Regions from separate parts of the Streptomyces sp. NPDC051172 genome, predicted to be linked through region 3. Evidence: riboswitches for the same ligand, from Rfam matches in the RefSeq annotation. Region 3 holds a riboswitch; each other region holds the start of a gene.

Region 1 (4,205 bases), on a different contig from region 3:
TACCGGCGCCCGCGTCCAGAATCACAGGCACGCGCGCGTGCTCGGTGATCAGCTGGAAGTTGTGCGGGTTGCGGATGCCGAGCCCGGAACCGATGGGCGAGCCGAGCGGCATGATCGCCGCGCAGCCGACGTCCTCCAGCCTGCGCGCGAGAACCGGGTCGTCGTTGGTGTACGGCAGCACCGTGAATCCGTCGTCGACCAGGGTCTCCGCCGCGTCCAGCAGCTCGATCGGGTCCGGCAGCAGGGTGCGCTCGTCGGCGATCACCTCAAGCTTGATCAGTTCGGTGCCGAGCGCCTCACGCGCGAGGCGGGCGGTCAGCACGGCCTCCCCGGCGGTGAAGCAGCCCGCCGTGTTCGGCAGCACCCGGATGCCGAGCTTCTCCAGGACGGACAGCACCGAGCCGTGCACCGAGGGGTCCACGCGCCGCATCGCGACCGTCGTCAGCTCCGTGCCGGACGCCACCAGCGCCCGCTCGAGGACGTCGAGGCTGGGGGCACCGCCGGTGCCCATGATCAGACGGGACGTGAAGGACGTACCGCCGATGACAAAGGGGTCGTCGGCCATGGTCAGCCTCCTTGGACGGCGGTGAGGACCTCGACGCGGTCCCCCTCGCAGAGGGACGTCGACGGCCACTGCGCGCGCGGGACGACGGTTTCGTTCAGGGCGGCGGCCACTCCGGAGGGAGCCGGGGTCAGCGCGCGTACGACGGTGTCGAGAGCCGTGCCGGAGGCGAATTCCCTGGGCTCTCCGTTGACGGAGATGTTCATGCGGGCTGCTCCAGGAGCGCGAAACGCTTGGGAGTGAACGGGCGTGCCTCGTCCGGGAGTTCACCCGTGGTCAGGGCGTGCGCCATGGCGTCGCCGGTGACCGGGGTGAGCAGCACGCCGTTGCGGTAGTGGCCGGTGGCCAGCAGCAGACCGGGCAGTTCGGTCGGGCCGAGCAGAGGCGCGTTGTCCGGGGAGCCGGGGCGCAGTCCGGCCCGCGTCTCCGTCAGCGGCAGCTCGGTGATCCCGGGGACCAGCTCGTGCGCGTCGCGCAGCAGCTCGTACACGCCGCCCGCGGTGACCGTCGTGTCCCAGCCCAGCTCCTCGCTGGTCGCTCCGACGACCAGCTCGCCGTTCTCGCGCGGCACCAGGTAGACATGGCTGCCGCGGACGACGGCGCGTACCGTGCGGCTCAGGAACGGCGCGTACCGCTTCGGCACGGTCAGCCGCAGCACCTGCCCCTTCACGGGGCGTACGGGCGGCAGCACGTCGTCCGGGACGCCCGGCAGCCGTCCGCTGAGGCTGCCGGCGGCCAGCACCACCTGGCCCGCGCCCAACTCGGCGCCGTCGGTCGTGGTGACGCCGCAGGCCCGGTCCCGTACGACGTGGAACCGCTCGGCCCACGCCCGGTGGAACACGACTCCGGCCCGCTCGCACGCGGCCACCAGCGCGCGTGCCAGCCGCCGCGGGTCGATCTGGTGGTCGCCGTCCACCCGCAGGCCGCCGCGCACGCCCGGTGCGAGCATCGGCTCCAGGCGCCGGCATTCGCGCCCCGACAGCCACTCCGACTCAAGGCCCGACTCCCGCTGCAGGGCGTGCAGTTCGCGCAGATGGGCGCGGTCGTCGGCGTCCAGGGCGACGGCGAGCGTGCCGCACCGGCGGTAGCCGAGGTCCTGGCCGGTGAGGTCGGTGAGCTCGGCCGCGAAGCCCGGGTAGCGGCGGGCGGACTCCAGGTTGAGGCCGAGCAGGGTCTGCTCGCCGTAGTGCAGTTCCGTGACCGCGGCCAGCATCCCGGCGGCCACCTGAGCGGCCCCGCCGCCCGGTTCGGGGTCCACGACGGCCGTGGCGAAGCCGCGCTGCGCGGCCCGCCAGGCCGTGACCAGGCCGATGATCCCGCCCCCGATGACGAGGACGTCTGACGTACGTGACGACATGGGCGTCCAGCCCCTCCCTTCGCCGGCATGACCCGGATCAGGTTCGTACGGTCGGAGGCCGCCAGCCTCCCTCTCAGCCCGGTGCGTCCGGGCTCCCGCGAGTGCTTGTACGTTGGCCACCCTAGCCCGACCCGCCGTGCCTCTGTAAGGGAGCCTTCCGTCATGCCCCGCTCGCTGGACGGCCTCGTCCTCGCCCCCGTCGCCGACCAGGCCCCAGGTCAGGTGGGTACCCGGACCCGGTTCACGTACCACGAGCAGGGCGGCGAGATCTGGGCCGAGTACGCGGGCGGCGACGTCGTGCGCGGGCATCTCGTGGGTACTCGGTCAGGTGACCGTCTGGACTTCCGGTACGTACAGCTCAAGCACGACGGGACGACGTCCTCGGGGCACTGCGTCTCGGCTGTCGTGGAGCTGCCGGACGGGCGTATGCGACTGGAGGAGACCTGGGACTGGGAGTCGCAGTCGGGCAGCGGGACCAGTGTTGTGGAGCAGGTCACTGAGCACGACTCCTGACTGACAAATAGTCAGTTGTCTATGGTGATCAGGTGAGCGAGCAGACGCGGGAAGAGAGCACGTCACCGGGGCGGCGCGTGGCCGTCGTCGGCGCGGGCATGGCCGGTGTCCAGACCGCGGTCGCCCTGCGCGAACAGGGCTTCACCGGCACCGTGACGGTGATCGGCGCCGAACCCCATCAGCCCTACGACCGGCCGCCGCTGTCCAAGGCCGTCCTGCTCGGCAAGTCCGAGGGCTCCGCCTTCGACGTCGACTTCGAGGCGCTCGGCATCGAACTGCGGCTGGGGTGCGAGGTGCTCGGCGTGCGCCCCGGCGAGCACGAGCTGGACACCGAGGCCGGGCCGGTGCGGTACGACGTCCTGGTCCTTGCGACCGGCGCGGAACCGGTCACGCTGCCGGGCACCGAGGGCGTGCCCGGGGTGCATCTGCTGCGCACCCTGGACGACGCCGAGCGGCTGCGGCCCGTGCTCGCCAGGCAACACGACATCGTGGTCGTCGGCGCGGGCTGGATCGGCGCGGAGTTCGCCACCGCCGCGCGCGAGGCGGGCTGCGCGGTCACCGTCGTCGAGGCCGCCGACCGGCCGCTCGCCGGGGCGCTGCCCGCCGAGGTGGCCGCACCGATGGCCGCCTGGTACGCCGACGCGGGCGCCGAACTGCGCACGCACGCGCGCGTGGCGTACATCGAGCCCGGCGCGGTCGTCCTCGACGACGGCTCCCGGCTGCCCGCGGGCGCCGTGGTGGTCGGCATCGGCGCGCGCCCCGCCACGGCCTGGCTGACCGGCGCGGGCATCGAGCTCGGCGCGCACCGCGAAGTCGTCGCCGACGCCCACCTGCGCACCTCGGCACCGGACATCTTCGCGGTCGGCGACTGCGCCTCCTTCTCTTCGGGACGGTACGACGAGCGTCTGCTGGTCCACCACTGGGACAACGCCCTGCAGGGCCCGCGCACGGTGGCCGCGAACATCATCGGCGAGGCCACCGGAGAGCCCCCCGCGGTCTACGACCCGGTCCCGTACTTCTGGTCCGAGCAGTTCGGCCGCTTCGTCCAGTACGCCGGCCATCACACCGCCGCCGACACGACCCTGTGGCGCGGCGACCCCTCGGGCCCCGCCTGGTCCGTCTGCTGGCTGCGCGAGAGCCGCCTGGTCGCCCTGCTGGCGGTCGGCAGGCCGAGGGACCTGGCGCAGGGCAGACGGCTGATCGAGGCGGGCGCCGCGATGGACCCGGAGCTGCTGGTGGACCCGGCGCGGCCCATGAAGACGGCCACGGCGTAGTACCCGGACGGCGGCCCCGACGGGACGGCGAAACCCCCAGGTCGGACGGTTCTGGCTTCCGACTGTCAGTGCGGGATGGCAGGCTTGAGTCCGTGACCGAGATTGACGCAAAGATCGATGCTCTCGTCCCCGCCTGGCTCACCCTCCCCGACATCGCAGAGATGCTCGATGTCGAGGTGACGCGTGTGCGGCAGCTGGTCAAGGAGGGCCAGCTCATCGCCGTACGCCGAGGTGAGAACCGAGCGCTGCACGTGCCCGCCGCATTCATCGACGAGGCCGAGCAGAAGGTCGTCAAGGGCCTGACCGGCACCCTGACGCTCCTGAGGGACGACGGCTTCACCGACGAAGAGATGATCGAGTGGCTCTTCACCCCCGACGACAGCCTGCCCGGCACCCCCGCGCAGGCACTGAGCGAGAATCGCGGTACGGAGGTGAAGCGCCGGGCCCAGGCGCTCGCCGTCTGATCCGAACAGGCTGAACCGAACACCGTCCGGCGTAC
Region 2 (4,205 bases), on a different contig from region 3:
GCACGAGCAGCACGAGGACGGTGGCGAGGACTCCGGCCAGCAGCGCCCACTGCCCGGCCCCGCGCGGCCGCCGCGCCGTGACGTTCGCGTCCACGAGCCGCAGGGCTGTCTCCCGCCGCCGTACGGTCCAGGCGTGCACGGCGAGGATCGCGCCGACGGCGGCGAACTGGACGATCGTGAGCACGGCGGCGGTGGACAGGTCGAAGATCTCCGAGGTCTGCCGGTAGATCTCCACTTCGAGGGTGGAGAAGGTCGGGCCGCCGAGGATCTGCACCACGCCGAAGGAGGTGAAGGTGAACAGGAAGACCATCAGCGCGGCGGCGGCCACGGCGGGCGCGAGCGCCGGCAGGGTCACCTTCCGCCAGGCCCTGAACGGGGACGCGCCCAGCATCCGCGCCGCCTCCTCCTGCCGTGGGTCGAGCTGCCCCCACAGGCCGCCTACGGTCCGTACGACCACGGCGTAGTTGAAGAAGACATGCGCCAGCAGGATGGCCCAGACGGTGGTGTCCAGCCGTACGCCCCACAGCTCGTCGAGCAGTCCCCCGCGCCCGACCAGCGCCAGGAACGCCGTACCCACCACGACCGTCGGCAGCACGAACGGGACGGTGACGACGGCGCGCAGCACCTGCTTGCCGGGGAAGTCGAGGCGCGCGAAGACATACGCGCCGGGGAGCGCGACCAGCAGCGTGAGCGCGGTGGAGGCGAGCGCCTGCCAGGTGGTGAACCACAGGACGTGCCGGATGTCGGACTGCGTGACGACGTCCGCGATCCGCCCGAACTGCCACGACCCGTCGACCTTGAGCCCGCGCGCCACGATCGCGGCGACGGGCCAGGCGAAGAAGGCGGCGAAGAACGCGACCGGCACGGCCATCAGACCGAGCCGCACCGCGCTCCCCGTCCGCCTTTGGCGGACGGCTACTTCAGTACGAGTGACGTCCACGACTTGACCCACTGGTCACGGTTGGCGGCGATCTTCGTCGGGGCCATGGTCTCGGGGTCCTTGGCCGGCTGCCCGTACTTCACGAACTCCGGCGGCACCTTGGCGCCCTCGATCACCGGGTAGACGAACATGTTGAGCGGCATGTCCTCCTGGAACTCCTTGCCCACCAGGAAGTCGATGAACGCCTTCCCACCCTTGGTGTTCCCGGCGTTGCTGAGCAGCCCGGCGTACTCGATCTGCCGGAAGCAGGTGCCGTACGACGTTCCGATCGGCGCGGTCTTCGGCTTCGGGTCGCCGTAGATGACCTCGGCGGGCGGCGAGGAGGCGTAGGAGACGACGAGCGGCCGGTCCGCCTTGGCCTTCTTGCCGCCCGCGGACCCGGAGAACTCCTCGTTGTAGGCCTGCTCCCAGCCGTCGACGACCTTCACGCCGTTCGCCTTGAGCTTCTTCCAGTAGCCCTGCCAGCCGGTGTCGCCGTACTTGGCGGCCGTGCCGAGCAGGAAGCCGAGGCCGGGCGAGGAGGTGGAGGCGTTCTCGGTGACGAGCAGGTTCTTGTACGCGGGCTTGACGAGATCGTCGAGCGTCTGGGGCGGTGCCAGCTTGTGCTTGCTGAAGTACGCCTTGTCGTAGTTGACGCAGATGTCACCGGAGTCGATCGGTGTGACCCGGTGCCGTGCCTGGTCGACCCGGTACTGCGCCTGGATCCGGTCTGCGCCCTTCGCCTCGTACGACTGGAACAGCCCGTTGTCGAGCGCCCGCGAGAGCAGGGTGTTGTCGACGCCGAAGAAGACGTCGCCCTGCGGGTTGTCCTTGGTGAGGATGGCCTTGTTGACGGCCTGCCCGGCGTCGCCGCTCTTGAGGACCTTGACCTTGTATCCGGACTGCTTCTCGAAGTCCGCGAGAACGTTCTTCGAGACGGCCCACGAGTCGTGGCTGACGAGGGTCACGGTCCTGGAGTCCGCCGAGCCTCCACTGCCGGCCGAGGACCCGCACGCGGACAGCGTGATCAGGCCGAGGCCGACCGCGGCGGCCACGAACGTCTTGGTGTGCACTGAATTCCTCCTGGCTGACCAGGAAGAGACGCGGCCCTGCCCGGAAGCGCCGGAGCATTCCACCGGCTTCCGGGCAGGGCGCAACAGCTCGAGTGAAGACCGAACTTCCTACCCAGAATGACCTGGGCAAGGTTCAGAGGGTCTGCGGCCCGGTTGCCGCACTCTCAGCGCTGTGGCGCTCCCCTGTCGGAATATGAAGATGTACGTACCGGCTCAGGCTACCGCTCGGTGGCCGCGAGCTGACCGCAGGCCCCGTCGATCTCCTGCCCACGGGTGTCCCGGACGGTCACCGGCACACCATGCGCGGCGATGGCCTCGACGAAGGCCTTCTCGTCCTCGGGCCGGGACGCCGTCCACTTCGAGCCGGGGGTCGGGTTCAGCGGGATGAGGTTGACGTGCACGGGCTTGCCGCGGAGCAGCCGTCCGAGCCGGTCACCGCGCCACGCCTGGTCGTTGATGTCCCGGATCAGCGCGTACTCGATCGACAGCCGCCGCCCGCTCTTCTCGACGTACTCGAAGCCGGCGTCGAGGACCTCGCGCACCTTCCACCGGGTGTTGACGGGGACGAGGGTGTCGCGCAGCTCGTCGTCCGGCGCGTGCAGCGAGATGGCGAGCCGGCACTTGAAGCCCTCGTCGGCGAACCGGTGGATGGCCGGGACGAGGCCGACGGTCGAGACGGTGATGCCGCGCTGGGAGAGCCCGAGCCCGTCGGGAGCGGGGTCGGTGAGGGCCCGTACGGCCCCGACGACCCGCTTGTAGTTGGCGAGCGGCTCACCCATCCCCATGAAGACGATGTTGGACAGCCGCGCGGGCCCTCCAGGCACCTCTCCGTCCCTGAGAGCCCGCATCCCGTCGACGATCTGGTGCACGATCTCGGCGGTGGACAGATTCCGGTCGAGCCCGGCCTGCCCGGTGGCACAGAACGGGCAGTTCATCCCGCAGCCGGCCTGTGAGCTGATGCACATGGTCACCCGGTCCGGGTAGCGCATCAGCACCGACTCGACGAGCGTCCCGTCGAACAGCCGCCACAAGGTCTTGCGCGTCGTCCCCTGGTCGGTCGACAGATGCCGTACGACCGTCATCAGCTCGGGAAGCAGCGCCTCCTGCAGCTTGCCGCGCGAACCGGCCGGGATGTCGGTCCACTCCGCCGGGTCGTGCGCATACCGCGCGAAGTAGTGCTGCGACAGCTGCTTGGCACGAAACGGCTTCTCGCCGATCTCGGCCACCGCTTCCTTGCGCTCGGCGGGCGTGAGATCGGCAAGATGCCGCGGCGGCTTCTTGGCTCCACGGGGGGCGACGAAAGTGAGTTCTCCGGGCTTAGGCATGGCTGTACCAGTGTCGCAGATCCAATGGTGTGGCCCGCTCCACCAAGAATGCGGGTGAAAGTGAAGCCTCCGGGAGACCGGCGACAGCAACAAGGCCTGCCTAGGTGGTGGTGTGCTCCAGCTTGTCCTTGAGCAACTGCTCGTTGCGCGGCATCTCCTTGCGGACCTGCTGGCGGACGACCAGCGGGAGCAGGATCCTGCCGAGGCCGCGTCCCTCGAAGTCCAGGTCCATGGTCACGTGAGTACGGCGGCCGTCGTCGAGGGGCGTGATCTCGCCGTGGAAGTTGCCCCTGACAGGGCCGTCGATCCCGCGTACGGTCCAGGAGCGCTGCGGTTCGTACTGGGTGCACTCCATGGTCATCGGAATGTCGCGGGCGCCTACGTGCCGGGTGACCCGGACCCGGGATCCGAGTCCGAAGGGGTGGTCGTCGAGCTGTTCGGCGGCGACCGCGCTGAGCTGCCACTCCGGCATGTGGGAGGGGTCGATGATGTACGCCCAGGCGTCCTCAGGACGGCAGTCCACGTCGAACTCCTCATGGATGGTGGACATGGCGCCTCCGCTTCGGGTTCGGGAGATCCCCTTTGAGGGCTTACATCGGAATCGTCCCACTCGGCCGACCGGTGCGCCATCGTCCGGAAAGCCCTCCCGAAGCCTGGAGCCCCCGCCCTCGGAAGGGCAGGGGCTCCACGCGTCACGGGCCGGTCAGCCGGACCCCACGAACAGCACCATCAGCAGCCACACCACCGGCGCAGTCGGCAGCAGCGAGTCCAGCCGGTCCATGATGCCGCCGTGCCCCGGCAGCAGCGTGCCCATGTCCTTGATGCCCAGGTCCCGTTTGATCATCGACTCACCGAGGTCGCCCAGAGTGGCGCTGGCCGCGACCGCGA
Region 3 (4,205 bases):
GAGCAGTGGATCAGGTGATTCGCGCCACGGCCGAGGCCCTGCCAAACTCGGTGCGATCACCAGCCCTCACCGACTGTCACGGAACGGGATCCATGCCTGCGCAAGCGAAGGTGGCCAAGGTGGAAGCACGTACCTCGCAGCCGGCCTCCCCGCCCCTCACGGAGCGGCAGGAGGCGCGTCGTCGGCGCATCCTGCACGCGAGCGCGCAGCTGGCCAGCCGGGGCGGTTTCGACGCGGTGCAGATGCGCGAGGTCGCCGAGTCCTCGCAGGTCGCCCTCGGCACCCTCTACCGCTACTTCCCGTCCAAGATCCATCTGCTGGTCGCCACCATGCAGGACCAGCTGGAGCACATGCACGGCACGCTGCGGAAGAAGCCGCCGCAGGGCGAGACGGCGGCCGAGCGGGTCGCCGAGACGCTGATGCGGGCCTTCCGCGCGCTGCAGCGCGAGCCGCATCTGGCCGATGCGATGGTGCGTGCGCTGACCTTCGCCGACCGCAGCGTCTCGCCCGAGGTGGACCAGGTCTCCCGCCAGACCACCCTGATCATCCTGGACGCGATGGGCCAGGAGAACCCGACCCCCGAGCAGCTCTCCGCGGTCCGGGTCATCGAGCACACCTGGCACTCGGCCCTGATCACCTGGCTCTCGGGCCGCGCCTCCATCGCCCAGGTCAAGATCGACATCGAGACGGTCTGCCGGCTGATCGACCTGACGGATCCGAAGGCGTCCGGGAAACCGTCCTGAGGAGAGCGGAGGAAGCCGGCCGCGGTTCGGCGGCGCCCCGGGGCACGTCTCAGCCGACCGCCGCCAGCCCGCTCCAGCTCCGCCCGATCGTCGCGCCGTCCGCCCACTGCGCCAGCAGCCGCCGCGCCTCCTCCTCGGGGGCCGCGAGGGACACCGTCTGGGCGCCTGTCGGCAGGCTCCGGTCCTGCTGGTGGGTGCCCTCGCTGCAGCAGCCGCAGAGCACGCGGGCGCTGCTGGCCGGTTCCGCGCCGTAGCCGTGCTCGCCGAACAGGTCGAGCAGGGCCCGCAGGTCGACCGCCTCGCCGGCCGCCACGGTCACCTCCATGGTGGGCAGCTCGGAGGCCTCGAAGAGGAGCAGCTCGTCGAAGACGGGGAAGGTCACGCCGTCGAGGATCCGCTCCCCCTTCGGCTCGCCGTCGTGGACGACGATCTCGCCGTACCGCCGCCCTCCGGTCACCGGGACGTTCACCACCCGCCCCCGCGTCGGGCACAGCCGCTCGATCCACACGACCTCGCGCTTGCCGCCGGTGTCGAGCCGTACGCATGCGTTGCCGAAGCTGCCGACGATCTCGCCCTCACCGTCGGGGAGGGCGATGCCGAAGCCGGCCCAGGCGTCGCGGGCCGTGGCCCAGTCGCGCTGGATGGTCGCCGCGATGCCCAGGTTCCAGTACGCCGGGTCGCCCTCACCGCGCGGGGAGCGCGCGGCGGCCTCGCGTCCGAGTTCGTACGCCTTCGCCCAGTTCCGCAGGAACTTGTGGGCGAGCGCGGCGTTGTACCACCAGTTGGCGCTCGGTTTCTCGTCCGGGAAATGGGCGAGCACCTGCTCGTAGAGGCCGGCGGCGCGCGGCCACGCCTCGGCCTGCCACGCCTCACGAGCCTGCTTGATCAGCTTTCTGGCCTCGGACCTTCGCACTCTTCCCCGCCCCGATCGCTCCTACGGCAACCGCTGGAGCGTAGCGGGCACACCAAGGACCTACGAGACGGGTTCCCTTCGCCGGTGCTACCCGGGTCAGGTGGTGGAGGTCGCCTTCCAGTCGTGGACCTTGCGATCCACGGCCTTCCGGCCTCTCAGCCCGGACCGTCGACGTCGGTCCCAGCGGACTGACTGCTTCACGCCAGAATCGGCTACTCCGGTTCGGGCTCCCTCACTCGTCCCGTAGGCCAATTCCCAGAATAGAACATCCGACCTGGAATGAAACCCCTGAAATGGTACTTTTTCTGGCTCTACTCCTCCGGCGGAAACACCGGCTCCCCACTCCCCAGCAGCGTGATCACGACGGCCTCCACCGGGCAGTTCTCCGCCGCCTCCAGGATGCGTTCGTCGGCGTCCGTCTCCGGCTCGACGGGGTGCGACTGCATGGCGGAGTCGAGGCGGAAGGCCCCGGTCGCGCGGTGGACGCACTGGGCCGAGCCGATGCAGACGGAGCGGTCGACCTCGACGTGCCAGCGGTCGCCCATGGTCACTCAGCCCTCCCAGCCTGCCGGGAGATGGATCATCTTGTGTTCGAGGTACTCGCCGTAGCCCTCGGGCCCGAACTCCCGCCCAAGGCCGGAGTTCTTGTAGCCGCCGAAGGGGCCGAGCATGTCGAGGCTGAAGGTGTTCACCGAGTACGTGCCGGTGCGGACCTGCCGAGCCACCTCGATGCCGTGAGCCACGTCCACCGTCCACACGCTGCCGCTGAGCCCGTACTCGGAGTCGTTCGCGATCTTCAGGGCTTCGGACTCGTCGCCGTACGGGAGCAGGCAGATCACCGGGCCGAAGATCTCCTCCCGCGCGATGCGCATGGAGTTGTCGACGTCGCCGAAGAGGGTCGGTTCGACGTACCAGCCGCGGTCCAGGCCCGGCGGGCGGCCGCCACCGGTGAGGATCTTGGCGCCCTCCTCCTGGCCGATGCGGATGTAGTCGAGGTTGCGCTGCTGCTGGCGCTTCGCCACGAGCGGGCCGACCTGGGTCGCCGCATCCAGGGGGTCGCCGACGACCAGGGCGCTCGCCGCCGCCGCGAAGGCCTCGGCGAACTCGTCGTAGCGCGAGCGCGGCAGCAGGATGCGGGTCTGGGCCACGCACGCCTGGCCGTTGTTCATCCAGGCCGCCGGGACGACGCCCGCGACGGTGGTCGCCACGTCCGCGTCCGGCAGGACGACCGCCGCCGACTTGCCGCCCAGCTCCAGTGTCACGCGGGTGAGGTTGCGGGAGGCCACCTCCATCACGCGCCTGCCGGCCGCCACCGAACCGGTGAAGGCGACCTTGTCGACCCCGGGATGCCCGACCAGGTACTCGCTGACCTCGCGGTCCGCGGGCAGGATCGACAGCACGCCCTCGGGCAGCCCGGCCTCGCGCGTGATGTCGGCCAGGATGTACGCGTCCAGCGGCGACTCGGGTGACGGCTTGAGCACCACCGTGCAGCCGGTGAGCAGCGCGGGCGCGAGCTTGGCGGCGGCCACGAACTGCGGGACGTTCCAGGGGACCACGGCCGCCACGACCCCGACCGGCTCGCGCCGCACCAGGATCTTCCCGAGCACGCCGTCGCGCTGCTCCTCATACGTGAAGTTCCGGGCGACGGTGATCGCCGCGTCCCACACCATCATCGCGCCGAGCGCCTGCGCGAGGACGCTCCAGGAGTACGGGGACCCGTTCTCGGAGGAGATCACACGGGCGATCTCCTCGTGCCGTACGGCGATCGCGTCCTTGATGCGGGTGACGACCTCGATCCGTTCGTCGAGGGTCATCCGCGGCCAGGGCCCCTCGTCGAAGGCGCGGCGGGCGGCGGCGACGGCCCGGTCGACGTCCTCCCGCGAGGCGTGCGGCACCCGCCCGATGACCTCCTCGGTGTGCGGTGAGATCACCTCGATGACGTCCTTGCCGAGGGGGTCGGTCAACTCCCCGCCGATGAACAGCTGTCCGTGTTCCACGAGCTCGGTCATGGCCGACTGCCTCCCCGGAGCGCCTGTCTCTGACGGTTCATCAGATACGGCACTGATACCAGTTCCCCTCGGAGGAGTCCACGGGCCGCACACGAGTTGACCGCGTGGACAGGTGACTTGGGCTCCCATCGAAACGCGTTCTAGTTATAGTGGGCCGAGCGTGGCCGGTCCGCGGTGATTGGGGAGCCCATGACGCAGGTGTACGACCACGGCGGAGGCGTCCGGTCGATCGAGGTCCCCATCCCGGACAACCCGCTCGGCCATACGCTGGTCTACGTCGTCGACACCGACCGCGGGCCCGTACTGGTCGACACGGGCTGGGACGACCCCGCCTCCTGGGACACGCTCGCCGAGGGGCTGACGGCCTGCGGTACGGCGGTGGGCGAGGTGCACGGCGTCGTCATCACCCACCACCACCCCGACCACCACGGCCTGTCCGGCAAGGTGCGCGAGGCGTCCGGCGCCTGGATCGCCATGCATGCCGCGGACACGGCGATCGTGCGGCGCACCCGCGACACCCGGCCGGGGCGCTGGTTCGCG
Region 4 (4,205 bases), on a different contig from region 3:
AGCAGCGTCGTGACCGGCACCGAGGCGACCAGGCCGATCGAGCCCACCAGCGTGCGTACGATCTCCTCCGCCACCAGTTCGCTGTTGGCGACCGTCCCCACACTGCTCTGTGCGATGGAGAAGAGCAGCAGCAGGGGCAGCGCGGCGCCCGCGTAGGCGAGGACGAGAGTGTTGACGACGGATGCGATGTGGTCGCGGCCGATGCGGATGCCCGCCCGGTACAGCCCCCGCCAGCCCATCGACGGATTCGCCTCGTGCAGCTCCCAGACCGCCGACGTCTGGGTGACCGTCACGTCGTCGAGGACACCGAGCGAACCGATGATGACGCCGGCCAGCAGCAGGCCGCTCATGTCGATCGACGGGTACAGGCCGTGGATCAGACCGGTGTTGTCGTCCGTGTTGCCGGTCAGGGCTGCCCAGCCGATGAACTCGGAGCCGAGCAGGCCGATCAGGACGAGCGAGAGCAGCGTGCCCAGCACCGCCACGGAGGTACGGGCCGACAGACCATGGCACATGTAGAGCGCGATCAGCATGATGGCGCTCGATCCGATCACCGCCACGAGCAGTGGATCCGAACCCTGCAGGATCGCGGGCAGGATGAAGAAGGTCAGCACCAGGAAGCTGACGGCCAGCGCGATCAGGGCCATCAGGCCGCGCATCCGGCCCACCACCACGACGGCGAGCGCGAAGATGCCGGCCAGCAGCGCCATGGGGAAGCGGCGGTTCACATCGGCGACCGAGTACTGAAGGTCCTTCGGAGCGGAGGGCTCGTAGGCTGCCACGACCTTCTCGCCCTCATGCAGCTGCCGTGACTGGTCCGGCTGCACGATCTCGGTGAACGTACGGCCCTTGTCCTTTCCGGAGTCGACGCGGATCGTCGCCTTCTTGCAGGTGCCCTTCGCCTGCTGCTGGGCGGAGGAGCCCTCGGCGGTGGAGGTGTCCCCCGTCGCAGTCTCACCCGAGGCGTTCACCGACTTGCAGCTCACGCTCACGACCTTGGCGACCGTCGCCTGCTGGGTCTGCCGGTCGAAACCCACACCGGTGCGTGCGTGAGGCGGGGCGCCGCCGGGCCACAGGACCACGAGCCCGACTGCCACGGCCGCGGTGAACGGGATGAGGATGGCGGCGATGACCTTGCGCAGGTGCTTGGAGACCGGAGCCGCGGGACCGTGGCTGTGCGAGTGACCGTGCCCGCCACCCGAACCATGGCCGTGTCCCGGCCCGTGCCCGCCACCTGCCTCGTGACCGTGCCCGGCGCCGGCCCCCGGCCCGTGCTGGTGTCCAGCCCCGGAACCATGGCGGCTGCCGTCTTCGGAGCGATGTCCGCGGGGCGGCTCCGGAGGGGGGTAGGAGGGCTGATGTGTCGTGGTCACCGCCAGATCATCGCAAGAACGACAGGGGCCCTCTGTTCAGCGCGCCCGAATTGACGCTAGCGTGGAGGCACCTTTGCACACGCGGGAGCTCGGAGCACCGGGCTGAGAGGGCGCTGACCTCCGTCCCAGCGATGTTTCACGTGGAACATCACCGAAGTCGAGTGATGTTCCCCACGAAACATCGACAGACGGAAACCGCTGCGTCGACCGCCGAACCTGTTACCGGGTAATGCCGGCGTAGGGAGTAGGTCTCATGACCAACAAGGACGCACGCACGCCTGCCTCCAGCCAGGACGAACAGCCCATTCAGGGCGAAAAGTCCCAGGAGGCCGGGAAGTCCATCGGCTGGCACAAGGCGTATGTCGAGGGCTCGCGCCCCGATCTGCGGGTGCCGGTCCGTCAGGTGCATCTCACCAACGGGCAGTCGGTCACGCTGTACGACACGTCGGGCCCGTACACCGATCCGCTCGTCGACACCGATGTGCGCAGGGGGCTCGCCCCGCTGCGCGAGAACTGGATCATCGCGCGCGGCGACACGGAGGAGTACGCGGGCCGTCCCGCCCGTCCCGAGGACGACGGGATCAAGCACACCTCTCCACGAGGTGGTCTGCGCAACCTCGACGCGGTTTTCCCGGGCCGGCCGCGCCAGCCGCGCCGCAGTCGCGACGGCAAGGCGGTCACGCAGCTCGCGTACGCCCGCCGCGGGGAGATCACGCCGGAGATGGAGTACGTGGCCATCCGGGAGAACGTCTCGCCCGAGGTGGTCCGCCAGGAGATCGAGGCGGGCCGCGCGGTACTGCCGGCCAACGTCAATCACCCGGAGATCGAGCCGATGATCATCGGCAAGCGGTTCCTGGTGAAGGTCAACGCCAACATCGGCAACTCCGCGGTGACGTCCTCCATCGAGGAGGAGGTCGAGAAGATGACCTGGGCGTCCCGCTGGGGTGCCGACACGGTCATGGACCTCTCCACCGGCCGCAACATCCACACCACGCGTGAGTGGGTGCTGCGCAACTCCCCCGTCCCCATCGGCACGGTGCCGCTCTATCAGGCCCTGGAGAAGGTGGACGGCCGCGCCGAGGAGCTCACCTGGGAGATCTACAAGGACACCGTCATCGAGCAGGCCGAGCAGGGCGTGGACTACATGACGGTCCACGCGGGCGTCCGCCTGCCGTACGTCCCGCTCACCGCGAACCGCAAGACCGGCATCGTCTCGCGTGGCGGCTCCATCATGGCCGCGTGGTGCCTCGCGCACCACAAGGAGTCGTTCCTGTACGAGAACTTCGAGGAACTCTGCGAGATCCTCGCCGCCTACGACGTCACGTACTCGCTGGGCGACGGCCTCAGGCCCGGGTCGATCGCGGACGCCAACGACGAGGCGCAGTTCGCTGAGTTGCGCACGCTCGGGGAACTCAACCGGATCGCCAAGCGTTTCAACGTACAGACCATGATCGAGGGCCCGGGACACGTCCCGATGCACAAGATCAAGGAGAACATCGACCTTCAGCAGGAGATCTGCGATGAAGCTCCGTTCTATACGCTCGGCCCGCTGACCACGGACGTCGCGCCGGCGTACGACCACATCACCTCCGGCATAGGTGCCGCGATGATCGCGTGGTGGGGCACGGCCATGCTCTGCTATGTCACGCCCAAGGAACACCTGGGCCTGCCCAACCGTGACGACGTCAAGACCGGTGTCATCACCTACAAGATCGCCGCCCATGCGGCCGACCTCGCCAAGGGGCACCCCGGGGCGCAGGAATGGGACGACGCGCTGTCCGACGCCCGCTTCGAGTTCCGGTGGGAGGACCAGTTCAACCTCGCCCTGGACCCGGACACGGCACGGGAGTTCCACGACGAGACCCTCCCGGCGGAGCCGGCCAAGACCGCCCACTTCTGCTCGATGTGCGGGCCGAAGTTCTGCTCGATGAAGATCAGCCAAAGCATCACAGAGCGGTTCGGTGGTGGCGCTGTCGAGGGGGCGTCGCCGGAGGAGGTCGCGGAAGGCATGCTGCAGAAGTCCAAGGAGTTCGCTGCCAGCGGCAACAGGGTGTACCTGCCGATCGCGGACTGAGCGGCCACCTGTCGTCGGGCCCGTTGCTCATGGTGGGGCCCGGGTCCGGCGACGGCCGGGTGTACAGGCCGGCTCTTCGTGGGGAGCGGTCTGGTGCCTGGCGGTGGCTCTCATACGGTCACGGGCATGATGAGCATCGTCGTGGGCGAGCCGCGCAGGCTCGGAGTGCCCGGATCGGAGGCGAGGCTGCGGTTCGCGACCGAGCTCCAGGGACTGGGGTCGGCGCCGGGCCGCAGGTTGCTGGTCCTCGATGATGTTTCTGTTCCAGCGGCTGGAGGGCGCCAATCAGACGCTGTCGTCGGAGGGCATGCAGGAATGCCTCGCCGGTCGGGTCTCCGACCTGGACGACGGCATTCTGCTTGCGTTCGGATCCCTGCTGCCGGAAGGCAACTACCTGCCGTCGCTGATCCGTGTGGAGCCGCGGTTGATCACTCCGGGGCAGGAGGGCGACTACTTCAGCAATGAGCAAGTCGCCACCTGGGGACCCGACCAGTTCTGGGGTCTTCCGGAGCATCCCCGCACGCCGTACCACCGCACGTTCGAGACTGTGATCGACGAAGACGCTCACCTCTACGAGTTCGTCGTACCGATGGTTCCTCCCCCTGTGGAACGACCGGGAACGGGTGGCGGAGTACGCCGCGCGGATGATGCAAAGGGCGGTGCCGACGGCAGTCGCGGTGTCGACGCTGGATCGCTGTCAGCCTGCGGTGAGCCTTCAGTCGACCGACGAATACGAGCACTGGGGAGTGACGCATTTC

The links. Region 3 has a riboswitch for thiamine pyrophosphate ahead of AB0N07_RS28875 (tetratricopeptide repeat protein). Riboswitches for the same ligand answer to the same signal wherever they lie in the genome.
Region 1: it holds a riboswitch for thiamine pyrophosphate, as region 3 does, so the genes downstream of both, thiO (glycine oxidase ThiO) here and AB0N07_RS28875 (tetratricopeptide repeat protein) in region 3, are expected to answer to the same signal.
Region 2: it holds a riboswitch for thiamine pyrophosphate, as region 3 does, so the genes downstream of both, AB0N07_RS04505 (thiamine ABC transporter substrate-binding protein) here and AB0N07_RS28875 (tetratricopeptide repeat protein) in region 3, are expected to answer to the same signal.
Region 4: it holds a riboswitch for thiamine pyrophosphate, as region 3 does, so the genes downstream of both, thiC (phosphomethylpyrimidine synthase ThiC) here and AB0N07_RS28875 (tetratricopeptide repeat protein) in region 3, are expected to answer to the same signal.

Annotation. Positions count from the first base shown of each region.
Region 1 is NZ_JBFBBE010000039.1:44,801-49,005, forward strand. Features, by position in the region: gene AB0N07_RS23705 (thiazole synthase) at 1-565, opposite strand, end outside; gene thiS (sulfur carrier protein ThiS) at 568-768, opposite strand; gene thiO (glycine oxidase ThiO) at 765-1,919, opposite strand; TPP riboswitch at 1,917-2,028, opposite strand; gene AB0N07_RS23720 (hypothetical protein) at 2,082-2,432, shown strand; gene AB0N07_RS23725 (FAD-dependent oxidoreductase) at 2,465-3,706, shown strand; gene AB0N07_RS23730 (Rv2175c family DNA-binding protein) at 3,799-4,170, shown strand.
Region 2 is NZ_JBFBBE010000005.1:93,614-97,818, reverse strand. Features, by position in the region: gene AB0N07_RS04510 (iron ABC transporter permease) at 1-871, opposite strand, end outside; gene AB0N07_RS04505 (thiamine ABC transporter substrate-binding protein) at 916-1,992, opposite strand; TPP riboswitch at 2,080-2,187, opposite strand; gene rlmN (23S rRNA (adenine(2503)-C(2))-methyltransferase RlmN) at 2,211-3,317, opposite strand; gene AB0N07_RS04495 (SRPBCC family protein) at 3,418-3,867, opposite strand; gene AB0N07_RS04490 (phosphatidate cytidylyltransferase) at 4,021-4,205, opposite strand, start outside.
Region 3 is NZ_JBFBBE010000054.1:36,612-40,816, reverse strand. Features, by position in the region: gene AB0N07_RS28880 (TetR family transcriptional regulator) at 93-743, shown strand; gene AB0N07_RS28875 (tetratricopeptide repeat protein) at 793-1,656, opposite strand; TPP riboswitch at 1,713-1,900, opposite strand; gene AB0N07_RS28870 (ferredoxin) at 1,968-2,201, opposite strand; gene AB0N07_RS28865 (aldehyde dehydrogenase) at 2,208-3,665, opposite strand; gene AB0N07_RS28860 (MBL fold metallo-hydrolase) at 3,855-4,205, shown strand, end outside.
Region 4 is NZ_JBFBBE010000015.1:83,259-87,463, forward strand. Features, by position in the region: gene AB0N07_RS12010 (YibE/F family protein) at 1-1,373, opposite strand, end outside; TPP riboswitch at 1,445-1,634, shown strand; gene thiC (phosphomethylpyrimidine synthase ThiC) at 1,627-3,447, shown strand; gene AB0N07_RS12020 (hypothetical protein) at 4,071-4,205, shown strand, end outside.